DNA from 4 places in the Alteromonas sp. 4NS20-0143 genome. Region 1 is predicted to be linked to each of the others. Evidence: predicted binding sites of a transcription regulator. Region 1 holds the regulator's gene; each other region holds the start of a gene.
What was found. The regulator FNR, encoded in region 1, switches genes on or off when oxygen is low (the NO sensors DNR and NnrR bind a similar motif). The targets are predictions, from matches to a motif close to TTGATCTAGATCAA.

Region 1 (3,122 bases):
TTGCGATCGTTATCTTTTTTTGGGCTGTTAAATCAAATCAATTTGAAGACTTAGACCGACAAGGTTACAGCATTTTGTTTGATGACGACTTACCGCCAGAAGAGAAGAAGCTGGCCGAACAACGCAAAAAGCTTCAACAAGAACAAGATAAGTATGGATCAGATTAATTACTTTTCTGCATTTTTGATTGGCTTAGCCGGCGGCGTGCACTGCGTTGGAATGTGCGGTGGCATTGTATCGGCGCTTAGAATGGTAACGCCAAAAGATAAACCTGCACTTCCCTTCACTCTTGCCTACAACATTGGTCGTATTATTAGTTACACCCTTGCAGGTGCAATCACCGGCGCCTTAGGCAAAATGGCCTCCGACTTTGTGCCCGTGGCCAGTTATGCGTTGTCCATTTTAAGTGCTGTTATGGTATTTTTATTGGCATGCTATTTAGGAAAATGGTGGACAGGGCTTACGGCGCTTGAGAGTGTGGGCAAACATTTATTTCGCTATATCCAGCCGGTTTCAAAACGCTTTCTCCCCTTTAAAACCCCTTTTAGTGCCATACCCTATGGGTTTATTTGGGGGTGGTTGCCGTGTGGCCTAGTTTACTCCACCTTAACCTGGTCTCTCGCGGCGGGCTCAGCGGTTCAAGGCGCTGGTATCATGTTGTGTTTTGGGCTGGGTACACTGCCAACCTTGCTTGCTGTAAGCACCAGTAGCCAGTATATTATTCAGGGGTTTAAGCATAGTGCTGTTCGACAATGCATCGCCATTGCCATGGCCTTATATGCAGCTTATCTTATTTATAGCGCATTATCCTAAATGATGTTGTACCATTTAGGGGTGTGAACTTACAGAGAATAGAAATTATGAGCAAAGGAAGCGGATTCTCTATCCACTGCCAAAACTGCAGCTTCAGTCACTTGTGTTTACCAGTGGCGTTGAATAAGACCGAGATTGAATCTCTCGATGACATCATCGAACGCAAAAAGCCGCTGCACAAAGGTGACACATTAATTAATAACGGCGACACGTTTACGTCATTATTTGCAGTAAGAACCGGATCGTTCAAATCATTTGTGACTAATTCAGATGGTGAAGAACAAATAACCGGTTTTCATTTCCCTGGTGATATTGTGGGTTTCGATGCGCTTCGCGAAAGTAGACATCAAAGCTACACCCAGGCGCTAGAAACGGCCATGGTATGTGAGCTTCCCTACGACACCCTTGATGAAATGTCTGTTCAGTTTCCCAAGCTTCGCCATCAAATCATGAGTTTTATGAGCGCTGAAATAAAGCAAGATCACGATATGATCATGATGCTCAATAAACGCACTGCTGAAGAACGCCTGCTTTATTTTATATCTCACTTGTCTCAGCGTTTTGAAGAGCGTGGTTTCTCTCACCGAGAGTTTCACCTAACCATGACTCGCAACGAAATTGGGAATTACTTAGGCCTGACTATTGAGACTATCAGTCGGTTACTGAGTCGTTTTCAAAAAGAAGGGTTAATTAAAGTGGATGGCAAACTGATCACCATACTCGATTTTGATGCTATCGACGGCAAAGTCACCGCCCTTAAAGGGCCGAGCATTGTTTGCAATGGTTAGCGCACGTTAACGTGGTAGAAGGCTTTGACAAATTTGTTAAAATTTTGATCTAAAACAAGCCACGTTTTCCCTATTGTCTATTACACTTAATGAAGAGCTTCATAGGAAGGAGAAGTTATGATTGAGTGTAATCACATTTTAGCGGTAGTCGATGCTGAGCGTGACAACCAACCTGCGTTAAGCCGCGCTCTCGAGGTTGCCCAAAAAACAGGCGCAACGGTTACTGCGCTAATGGTTGTGTACGACCTATCTTACGATATGACCACCATGCTAAGCCCTGACGAGCGCGATACTATGCGCGATGCTGTCACTAAAGACCAATCTAAGCGACTGTCACAGCAGCTCAAAGAGCAAGGTTTTTCCAATATCGACATAGTGGTTGAGTGGAACAATAAAGCGTACGAATCCATCATTTATTATGCGCTTAACAACCAAATCGACTTAGTCGTCAAAGCAACAAAAAATCACGACGACCTAGCTTCTGTTATATTCACGCCAACCGACTGGCATCTCATGAGAAAGTGCCCTCGCCCAGTGTTGTTAGTAAAAGACCATGACTGGCCTGAAAATGGTGAAATTATTGCGGCGGTAAACGTGGGCAGCGAAGATGAAGAACACGCAGCCCTGAATGACAAAATAACCGACATTGCCAATGAATATGCTCGGCTGCTAAAAGGCCATGTTAATCTGGTCAATAGCTACCCCGCTACTCCGCTCAACATTGCCATAGAGGTTCCCGAGTTTGATTCGGAGAAGTACCACAGCGCGGTTAAAAATCATCATCTTGATGAAATGAATGCCCATGCAGCAAAACACGACATTGCCCCTAACAAATGTATTGTAAAAGAAGGGTTACCTGAACGTGTTATCCCACAAGTTGCTAAAGAGATAGATGCTGAGCTGGTGATCATTGGCACCGTTGGGCGGGTTGGCATATCGGCGGCGCTGATTGGCAATACCGCAGAACATGTTATTGATGCGCTAAATTGCGACGTGTTAGCCATAAAGCCTAACGGATTTGTGTCGCCCTATACCGTGTAGTGCTGACAAATGCCTCAAGGTGCCCGCTATTTACGCTGAGAAATCGCTAAAAAATAGCGACCGTGTGTAACAGGGCGTAATGAAACTGTAAGCGAAGATATTTAACGTACACAAGCATAGTTAACAAAAGCCGCTTTATTGTATAATGGCGGCTTTCACACAAACTAAGTTAGTTAATTATGAGTTTAGGCACAAACGGCGCTGAATCGCCGTCCTCTGCTGCAGCGCAAAGTAAGCAAAAACACAATTTCAATAAACTGCAAAAGCGTCTTCGTCGCAATGTGGGTAAAGCCATAGCCGACTTTGGCATGATTGAAGAGAATGACAAAGTGATGGTATGTCTGTCAGGTGGTAAAGACAGTTACACCATGCTCGATATTCTTATGTTTTTGAAGCGCGCCGCCCCTATTCACTTTGATATTGTGGCAGTGAACCTAGACCAAAAACAACCTGGCTTTCCAGAGCATATTCTTCATGAAT
Region 2 (3,122 bases), on a different contig from region 1:
TGCTTACCGACGTTTCCCGGATCACCAGTCTGTGATTCAGAGGCGGTCTTAACGGGAAGGCTGTGCTCACTGCCTCCGCGCTCAATAGTATCTGTACGATTATCAGGAGGTGTTGCAGGTGCAAACGACATCATTCGCATTAATGTCATTTCAAATGCGCTCTTACCATCGGCTGCGAAAGGTAAGTCTTTTCTCCCCTGAATTGCGATTTGATAGAGTAACTGTACTTGTTCAGCGGGGATGGTTTTAGCGAGTTGATATATCGCTTTTGCCGATGTTGTCTCTAGCTTACATGCCTCCGGAACCCATTGTGTCAAAGCTATCTGATGAAGTAAGCTCGCCAATTCACCATGAACATTATCATAATCTGGCGCCTGCTCAGCCAAGTCGTTGACCAACTGAATCACATCATTGGGTGTTTTATTAACCACTGCATTGATAATTTTGAGCAGCTGGTTTTTGTCCATTAAACCAAGCATGTCAGTAACTACTGATGCAGTTACTTGGTTTCCGCCCTGCGCAATGGCCTGGTCAGTTAAACTGAGCGCATCACGCATACTGCCTTGTGCGGCTCTTGCAAGCAGCGACAGCGCTTGAGGCTCGAAGCTCAATTGCTCCTGCTCTAGAATATGGGTAAGTTGACCAACAATTTGCTCTCGCGACATGGCCTTGAGATTAAACTGAAGACAGCGAGATAAAATGGTGATGGGCAGCTTTTGTGGATCGGTGGTCGCCAACAGGAATTTTACGTGAGGAGGCGGCTCTTCCAGCGTCTTTAACAACGCGTTGAAACTGTGTTTCGAGAGCATGTGTACTTCATCTATGAGGTACACCTTGTAGCGGCCACGAGTTGGCTTGTACTGCACATTGTCCAGAAGCTCTCGCGTATCTTCTACTTTCGTTCTTGATGCCGCATCAATCTCGAGCAAATCAACGTAATTTCCTTGCTCAATTTCTTTGCACGTATGGCACTGTCCGCAAGGATTGGCTCCCTGACCTTCTTCACAATTTAAGCTTTTAGAAAAAATACGCGCTATTGTCGTTTTTCCAACGCCTCGTGTGCCGGTGAACAGATAAGCGTGATGCAAACGATCGTTATCTAAGGCATTTGAAATGGCTGACACCACATGCTCTTGGCCGACAAGTTCACCGAACTTCCCTGGTCGCCATTTCCTTGCTAATACCTGATAACTCATTATTGTACTCTTTGCCTCATCACGCCTTGTTATGCCTCATCAAGCTTAATCACGCCTTATTGTGGCTTTCTTGCGCCCTTTTGAATGGCTAACTACTCGCCTTCAAACTCGCAAATTGAATAGCTTTCAATGTTTAGTTCGGTCAATTTTTTATGACCACCTAAATCGGGTAGATTAATAACGAACCCAGCGTGGTTTAACTCACCACCCAATGAGCGAATGAGCTTCGCCGATGCAGCGATAGTTCCGCCGGTAGCAAGAAGGTCATCAATCAACAATACCTTGTCGCCAGGGACAATTGCATCGCGATGGATTTGTAGCGTATCTGTGCCATATTCTAGCTCGTAGCTTTCACTTACAACTTCTCTGGGCAGCTTGTTAGGTTTGCGTACTGGGATAAATCCGATACCCATCTCAATTGCTAAAGGCGCGCCAAACAAAAAGCCGCGAGCTTCAGTGCCTGCGATCTTTGTGAATCCCATGCCCTGATACTTTTCAACAAGTAATGAGATACAGCTTTTAAACGCCTTGTGATCTTCTAAAACGCTAGTTACATCTCTAAATAATATACCTGGCTTTGGATAGTCAGGAACGGTTTTCACTACTGATTTTATATATTCTGCAGTCACGATAATACCTTATATGTCTGCTTTATAACCAGAACGTGAACCAACCGGCGATGATATGCATCAACGGAAAAGCGAGTAAAGTTACTAATGAACCTAAGAAGTACCATTTGTTATAGACTTCTTTAAAATCTTCATTGTCAGCCATATGCACTACCTAAACAATAATTGTGAACAAAAAAATGGTCGTAAATGTTAATCGAAAGCAAGCCCGATTGACAGCGCTAATATAGTTAAACGCTCACAATAAATACAGTTGGTAGGTAAAGTTAATAATAGACACTTCAAATGATAAAAAATTAAGCACTGTGCCGTTTATATTTAGAGATTTTGCAGGCTTATACCGGCATTAATATCCCTTTTTGCAGCAAATCGACGACCGTTTGTTCCATTCCCGCTTTGAGCGTTGGCTGAGGAATACTTGGCACCTGCTCAATCAGTTGGTCAGCTAATACCGCTAGTGAAATGCCTTTTTCAGCTACCTCTACGGTATGTACCAGCATGGCGGTCATCGCAGTTAAATGAACAAATTGAACTTGATATTCTTTATCTCGATACACGACATAATACTGGGGCATGTCCATAGGGCTATCGGGCAAATGGTCTGGACCAATAAGGTGCACCGCATAGGAATATGACGCTAACGTGGCGAATGGTGAAATTTTTACCTCGGTAATATCCTCACCTGATAAGTAAAGCGAGATGCTCTCACTGCTTTTACGCGTGGCCACTTCTAGCTCTAGCCATTCATAATGGGCTAGCTCACAAGAAAACGCTGGTAGTTCAAAACCCAAAGCGGGAGATGTTGCTAAGTATTCTACAAACTCTTTACTGATGTCGTTAAAATAAGGAGACCTGCATTGATGTTCAATAAAGAACTGACGGATTACTTGCTCCCATTGGTTTTCGCCATGTTGAGCAATGATAATAGATTTAAAAACTGGAAGTGCTGAGCTAACGAAACCATTTATGTTGCTGAAAAATAGCGACTGGTAGATTTTCATCCGTCTTAAGTGATCATCATTTTTCGCGTTAAGCGTTGAAGGGTCTTTTATCGCTTGTACAAATTCACTCTGGCTTTGTTGTAACGAAGCCATCACGCAACTCCCAAACTTGAAGAGTTCATTTCAGTAGACGCGTGTTTTGACTGTATTGCTTTAATTTTACGCACTTCGTTGAGTAAATTATCCACAGACGGAATGTTGAAGTCACGCTCTAGCAAAGTGGGGTAAACGCCATGTACGCTATAGGCATAGTCTAATAGTTTCCATACTGGCTCAATAACATCGGCTCCGTGTGT
Region 3 (3,122 bases), on a different contig from region 1:
CACCCACGCCTAAATCGAAACCATCGGTAACCGCAAAGCCAATAAGCAACACGCCCACTAAGCACCACCACACTACGCGAAGCATCTCGTAATCAATCATGCTTTTGCTCCTTCATTGTCGATATCAATTAACTCGAGTTCAGATTCACTCTGCGTTTCTTCAGGTGGTACTGGCCCTTTTTTGGCAAACTTTTTCATTAGGTAAAATGCGATAATAAACATGACAGTATAAAACGCGGTGTAGGCAACCATAGTGGTTACAACATCACTGACAGCAAGATTAGATACAGAGGCATGCACGGGTAATATTTCTGCAATTGACCACGGCTGACGCCCATATTCGGCCACAAACCACCCTGCTTCACTGGCTACCCAAGGTAGAGGCAAGCTAAACAAAGACGCTTTCAACAGCCAGCGGGGCTGAGTAATCCGGTGTTTTGTGCTGTAGTAAAAGGCACAGATAAACAGCGCCAACATGATAAAGCCAGACGCCACCATCAATCGGAAACTCCAGAACAGCGGAGCGACGGGCGGAATACTGTAGTCCACCGCTTGTTGCAACGCTAAGTCAGACGGGTTGGTAACATCGTTAGCGTAAGGCTCTAGCAGCATGGCATAGCCTAAACTGTCTTTGTGCGCTTCAAACGTGGCGAGTTCTTGCTCTGTTGCCGTGCCGCTTCGCACGCTATCAAGCAATTCATACGCTTTGATGCCTTCCAAAATGCGCGCTCGATTTTGTTCTTTGAGATCCTTTATCCCTGTGACTTCTTCAGTGAGAGAGCGAGTGGCAATAATGCCCATAGCCCACGGGATTTGAATTGCATATTCGGTCTCTTGCTTTTCGTCGTTAGGCAATCCAAACACAGTAAAGGGAGCAGGCGCTGGGTGCGTCTCATACTCGGCTTCAACCGCCGCAAGTTTTACTTTTTGCACATCGCCAAGTTCATACCCGCTTTCGTCACCTAATACGATGACCGATAGGGTTGCTGCTAAGCCAAAGCTTGCCGCAATAGCAAACGAACGACGGGCAAACGCAATATGCTTGTGATTAAGCAAGTAATAGCTAGATATAGCTAACACAAAGATAGCGCCGGTGACGTATCCTGCTGAAACCGTATGCACAAACTTAACTTGCGCCACAGGGTTGAAAATAACTTCAGCGAAGCTCGTCATTTCCATGCGCATTGCTTCAAAGTTAAACTCTGCACCTACTGGATACTGCATCCAGCCGTTAGCAATGAGGATCCACAGTGCAGAGAAATTTGAGCCAATGGCTACCAGCCACGTTGCCATAAGGTGTTTAACCTTAGACATTTTGTCCCAACCAAAGAAAAAGAGACCTACAAAGGTCGACTCTAGAAAAAACGCCATTAATCCTTCGATGGCAAGGGGAGCACCAAAAATATCACCCACGTAATGGGAGTAATATGACCAATTCATTCCAAACTGGAATTCCATGGTAAGGCCTGTCGCCACGCCAATAGCGAAATTGATACCAAACAACTTGCCCCAAAACTGAGTCATTTGTTTGTATATTTCTTTACCGGTCATGACATAGACCGACTCCATAATGGCCAGCAAAAAGCTAAGCCCCAGGGTTAGGGGTACAAATATAAAGTGGAACATTGCGGTTAACGCAAATTGCCACCGCGATAGTTCTATTAACGTATCGCTCATGGGTTATCTCCCTTGTATCTTAGATGCGCAGCTCGCATCTGGCGTTGGTTAAAGTAATTGGCTTAATGCATGTAACAGCTAGCAGCAAAGCTCCCCTGCTGTAAAAGCAACGAGCAAACTGATTTACCGTGATAAAAATTATTGCATGGAGGAAGAGGCAGGGTTTTGATCTAACGCAAAGGACTGACGAGATAAAAAATGTCAAATTTGACAATTAAATGACAAATTTGACATGTCTTGAGTATAAATGTGGGTAGCTAATCTGCCTGTGGCTTAGGTGGCAAATAGGTAAGAGAAAAGGCACCTCTTAAACTTCCAACATCAAATCCGGTGGCCTCGTCGTTGGGGTATGCTTCTTTGATGGTACGGTAAACGTCAGGCGCGATATTATTGCCATGGCACGCTGTGCATACTTGGCCAGTTTGAATAGCCTTCATATATCGCACTTCTCCTGTCTGCTCATCCACATGCATCGCTTCTAAAGGGCCTGGCAGGTTTTGTGATAGCTGCTCAGCAAAGTGAGCTAGTTGAGTTTGTTCCCATTCATCTGCTGTATTATTAGGGTTTCGTACTTTTAATGCGGTTCTACCTACTGTCCAACCCTCGTTACTTAACGACTGTGCTATGGGCTCTGCCACCAGTTTACACTCTGCGACGCCTGCCTCTAAGCCACCGCGTTTAATCGCTTGCTGCAGCCTTACTTTTAGCGCGCCGCCGAGGGCTTTTGCATGGCCTCTGGCTTCCATGCGGATGTCTTCTAAATGATCTGGTGAAGCCGGTTTCTGTGTTGCATTTGCCGCCCCTGTGGCCAGTATGGCTACGGTGCAAGCGAAGGCACTGATGACCACAAGCCCTTTGCGTAGAGGCGTTTTTTTGCTAGTACTTATACTTGTCGCGATATTGTCAAATGAGTAGGGATTCATCTTGCCAACCTTAGGTGTTGATTGTTTGTTTAATTCCTCAGTGTTTTCGCACTATTTCAACGTATTTCAGCGGTGAAAAGGCTGTCTTAACAGCAAAGGTTCTGCGTTTGATAAACAAGCAACGTGCCAACGTGATAGTATTTGGAATAATAAATTAGGATTAGCTAATGTATTTTGTGAGTGCGATATGAATATATCTATTATTCAAGCCATGATTAACGCCATTGATAAGCCTGCTATTTTTATTAGCCCTAACTACGTTATTGAAGCCGTCAATAAACCGTATCGGGACACCTACCCTGTTGATATAAAGTTAGGTTTCAGCACTTGCTATCACGTGTCTCATCGAAACAACAAACCATGTAATGAATGCGGTGAAACCTGCCCAATGCAGGAAAGTAAAAAAACAGGCAGGGCAGCGAATGCGGTGCATATTCACGCCACTAATGAAGGCCAAAGCTATTGCGACATTCTTATGCGGCCAATATTCGGTAGCGCGGGGGAACTATTAGGCTACCTGGA
Region 4 (3,122 bases), on a different contig from region 1:
GCCTGTTAAGTGGTAGGTGAAAGGTGGTAGGTGAAATGTACCTACCACAGGCCATTGGCTTCGAAAAAGCTGTGACAAGGTGCTCGCTAAAAATATACGCGAAAAGGACTTGTTAAAAGGTACTTTCTAAAAGTACTTGTTCAAAGGTACTGGCAACAAAAACAAAAAGGTCGGCTAGAATTGCATAGTTAACGCTATGCACTCAAGCCGACCTTTTTTTGCAGTTTTCCATGTACTTTTAAATCTTATTAGCCTTCGTTCTTTAGGCTTTCAGTGTCTGAGAACGTATCGTCAAACCAATCATCTAACATGGCCTTTTCATAAAAGAGGTTTTCATTTCTCATGTTTCGGATATTGGTATCCATAAAGCCCATGTCTTTAAGCTTGAAGTCATCTTCACTTTTCAGTACTTCGCCACTGCTATCGGTTAACGAATAACTGAACGTCATTCTTGGTATATCAACACGCTGTATTACACGCACGTCTGCGCCCATGTTGTTGCCAAAACCAATAAATTGACTGGGCCACACTTGGCCGGCTAAATCGATATTGGTAACAACCATCGATAGCGTGTGAGATTTCGGCAAAGATGCGGCTAACTCAACTAAATGGGCTTCTAACGCCTTAAGGGTGCGTTCACGAAAACGAGCTCGAGACTCATTTGAAGGGCGCACATCGGTAAAAGACTTTGGCTCTTTCCACGTTACTTTTAGTTCGCCAGCATGAGATGGCAATACGACGGCAGTGCTTAACAACACCGTACATAAAGAGGCTGCTATGGTAGACAACTTTTTCACGTTTACTCTCCTCGGTTCGGTCTTCTCGCAAACGTTTTCGGCGTTTCTAGATATTAATCTGGCTTTCGCATTAGAGAAGACTGCGTAATAGTATGGCAAAGTTGAGCGCGTTTGGTTCCCGAAAAGTTGGGGTTTATATCGTCCTTTTCACAATAATTCGCATAAAACCGCTTAACACTATCTGTAGATACGGTGATTTTTTCAACATAGTTTTGTTGGTAGGGCTTTAATGGTTTTAGCTGTGTCGTGATATCACTACGTAAACTTTCTAGCGCGCGCTGCTCTGGCAGCGTAGAAAGTGAGATGAACCAATCGGATACAGAGTTTTGAATGCCTTCAAACAAGTATTGAACAAAGGGAGAGCGCAAGATTAACACAAGCACAATAATTTCAGCAGTAATGATAAAAAACCGTAGCATAACGTATTACATAACCTATCTTAATGGCGGCTTTTAATAGCTTTGATTAACGCTGACATGTGAATGACACCTCTTGTAAATGCGTTCAAACTAACGCTACTTTGCGCGCTATGGTGTTTAACGTGTTACTAAAATCAATTCTAGATACTTGAGTCGTAGTAAAGCATATACGCTGATATTACACTATTGTGATTACTTTCTAGTACACAATTAATAATACGTCAGTATGCGAATGCGCTTTTTATTATTGGATATGGTTTACACTTTGTAGATTATTCACCTATATGAAAACTTACTTTCTGAACTTTCAGTATTGACTGAAAGTTTAAAAAGTACGATCATAATGAACATTCTTGATCTACATTAATCATGACAATCCTGTTGCTGGTATACTCCACGCGCCATTTAAGGATGTTAGCTAAGGTTTATTTATGAACGAACAAATACCGGTCAAAAATGTCACACCGGTAAAAGTGCACAAACCAAAGGGAGACGGTCAAGGTAAACGCCACGACTCCCGCAGTCGCATTTATGTACGAGCCGTAAAAGGGCCGCTGGAATCGTTCCGCCGATTTTTTGGGCTTATTTTTCTTGGCTTGTTCGCCATCATTCCTTGGCTTCAATTTAACGGCCAGCAGGCCGTCTTACTCGATATTGGTGAGCAGCGCTTTACGATATTTTCGCTAACACTTTGGCCTCAAGACCTTACGCTATTAGCCTACATATTTATTGTGTCGGCTTTCGCCCTCTTCTTTGTTACCACTTTTGCAGGTCGAGTGTGGTGCGGTTTTATGTGCCCACAAACCACCTGGGTATATATTTACACGTGGTTTGAAGAGAAATGTGAAGGGCCCCGCAATAAGCGAATTAAGTTAGACGAGCGTCCAATGGATGCCGATAAATTTATGCGTAAAACGGCTAAACACACCGCATGGGTGGGTGTTGCTCTGTTAACGGCGCTTACTTTTGTTGGGTATTTCACGCCCATTGGCGCGTTATTTGTCGACTTTTTTACTTTCAACGTAAGCTTCTGGGCTGGCTTTTTTGTTATTTTCTTTGCCGTGTGTACCTACGGCAACGCAGGTTACATGAGAGAAATTATGTGTACTCACATATGCCCTTACGCTCGCTTTCAATCTGCAATGTTCGATAAAGATACCTTTACCGTATCTTATGACGCCAACCGCGGCGAAAAACGAGGCCCGCGCCCACGCAAGCTTAGTCACGAAGAGGTGAAAGAAAAAGGGTTAGGCGATTGTATCGACTGTAACTTGTGTGTACAGGTCTGTCCTACCGGCATCGATATTCGAAATGGATTGCAGTACGAATGCATCAACTGTGGTGCGTGCGTTGACGCGTGTAACGGTGTCATGGACAAAATGAATTACCCCAAAGGACTCATTAGCTTTACTTCTGAAGAAGAGTTGGCTGGCGGTAAAACCCATATTATACGACCTAAGCTCATCGGCTACTTTGTGGTACTTGTGATCATGATTGGCCTGTTGTTCGCCAATATCTACACTCGCAGCCCTACAGAAGTCGATATTATTCGCGATAGGAACTCTCTGTATCGCGAGACTAACGAAGGACTGATTGAAAATGTGTATACCATCAAGGTATTGAACAAGACACAGAAGCGTCAATCCTACACCATAGAAATAAAAGGCCTTCCTGATTATGAATATATTGGAAAGCAGGAATTTTTCGTTGAAGGTGGCGCGGTGTATTCAACGCCGATATCGGTTGCAACCGACGCCTATAATCTGGAAGATACGGTCACTGACATATTCATTAGTGTTACCACCACCGTAGACGGTGATATTGTAACCATTGATGAGCCAACTAAGTTTCTTTATCGATGACAGATTTTTCTTTCTCGGGCTTAAGCCCAGATACGATACTAGAT

Region 2: the regulator FNR is predicted to act here: its motif matches at 1,876-1,889, upstream of apt (adenine phosphoribosyltransferase).
Region 3: the regulator FNR is predicted to act here: its motif matches at 1,843-1,856, upstream of AC27HD_RS13505 (cytochrome ubiquinol oxidase subunit I).
Region 4: the regulator FNR is predicted to act here: its motif matches at 1,570-1,583, upstream of ccoG (cytochrome c oxidase accessory protein CcoG).

Annotation. Positions count from the first base shown of each region.
Region 1 is NZ_BAAJLR010000001.1:500,404-503,525, reverse strand. Features, by position in the region: gene ccoS (cbb3-type cytochrome oxidase assembly protein CcoS) at 1-167, shown strand, start outside; gene AC27HD_RS02145 (sulfite exporter TauE/SafE family protein) at 154-813, shown strand; gene fnr (fumarate/nitrate reduction transcriptional regulator Fnr) at 861-1,601, shown strand; gene uspE (universal stress protein UspE) at 1,719-2,642, shown strand; gene ttcA (tRNA 2-thiocytidine(32) synthetase TtcA) at 2,822-3,122, shown strand, end outside.
Region 2 is NZ_BAAJLR010000013.1:2,692-5,813, reverse strand. Features, by position in the region: gene dnaX (DNA polymerase III subunit gamma/tau) at 1-1,196, opposite strand, end outside; gene apt (adenine phosphoribosyltransferase) at 1,289-1,825, opposite strand; gene AC27HD_RS17795 (HvfC family RiPP maturation protein) at 2,161-2,919, opposite strand; gene AC27HD_RS17790 (HvfB family MNIO-type RiPP peptide maturase) at 2,919-3,122, opposite strand, start outside.
Region 3 is NZ_BAAJLR010000006.1:128,570-131,691, forward strand. Features, by position in the region: gene cydB (cytochrome d ubiquinol oxidase subunit II) at 1-100, opposite strand, end outside; gene AC27HD_RS13505 (cytochrome ubiquinol oxidase subunit I) at 97-1,677, opposite strand; gene AC27HD_RS13510 (Tll0287-like domain-containing protein) at 1,935-2,600, opposite strand; gene AC27HD_RS13515 (sigma-54 interaction domain-containing protein) at 2,812-3,122, shown strand, end outside.
Region 4 is NZ_BAAJLR010000002.1:765,200-768,321, forward strand. Features, by position in the region: gene AC27HD_RS07045 (DUF3016 domain-containing protein) at 249-797, opposite strand; gene AC27HD_RS07050 (hypothetical protein) at 851-1,216, opposite strand; gene ccoG (cytochrome c oxidase accessory protein CcoG) at 1,648-3,078, shown strand; gene AC27HD_RS07060 (serine/threonine protein kinase) at 3,075-3,122, shown strand, end outside.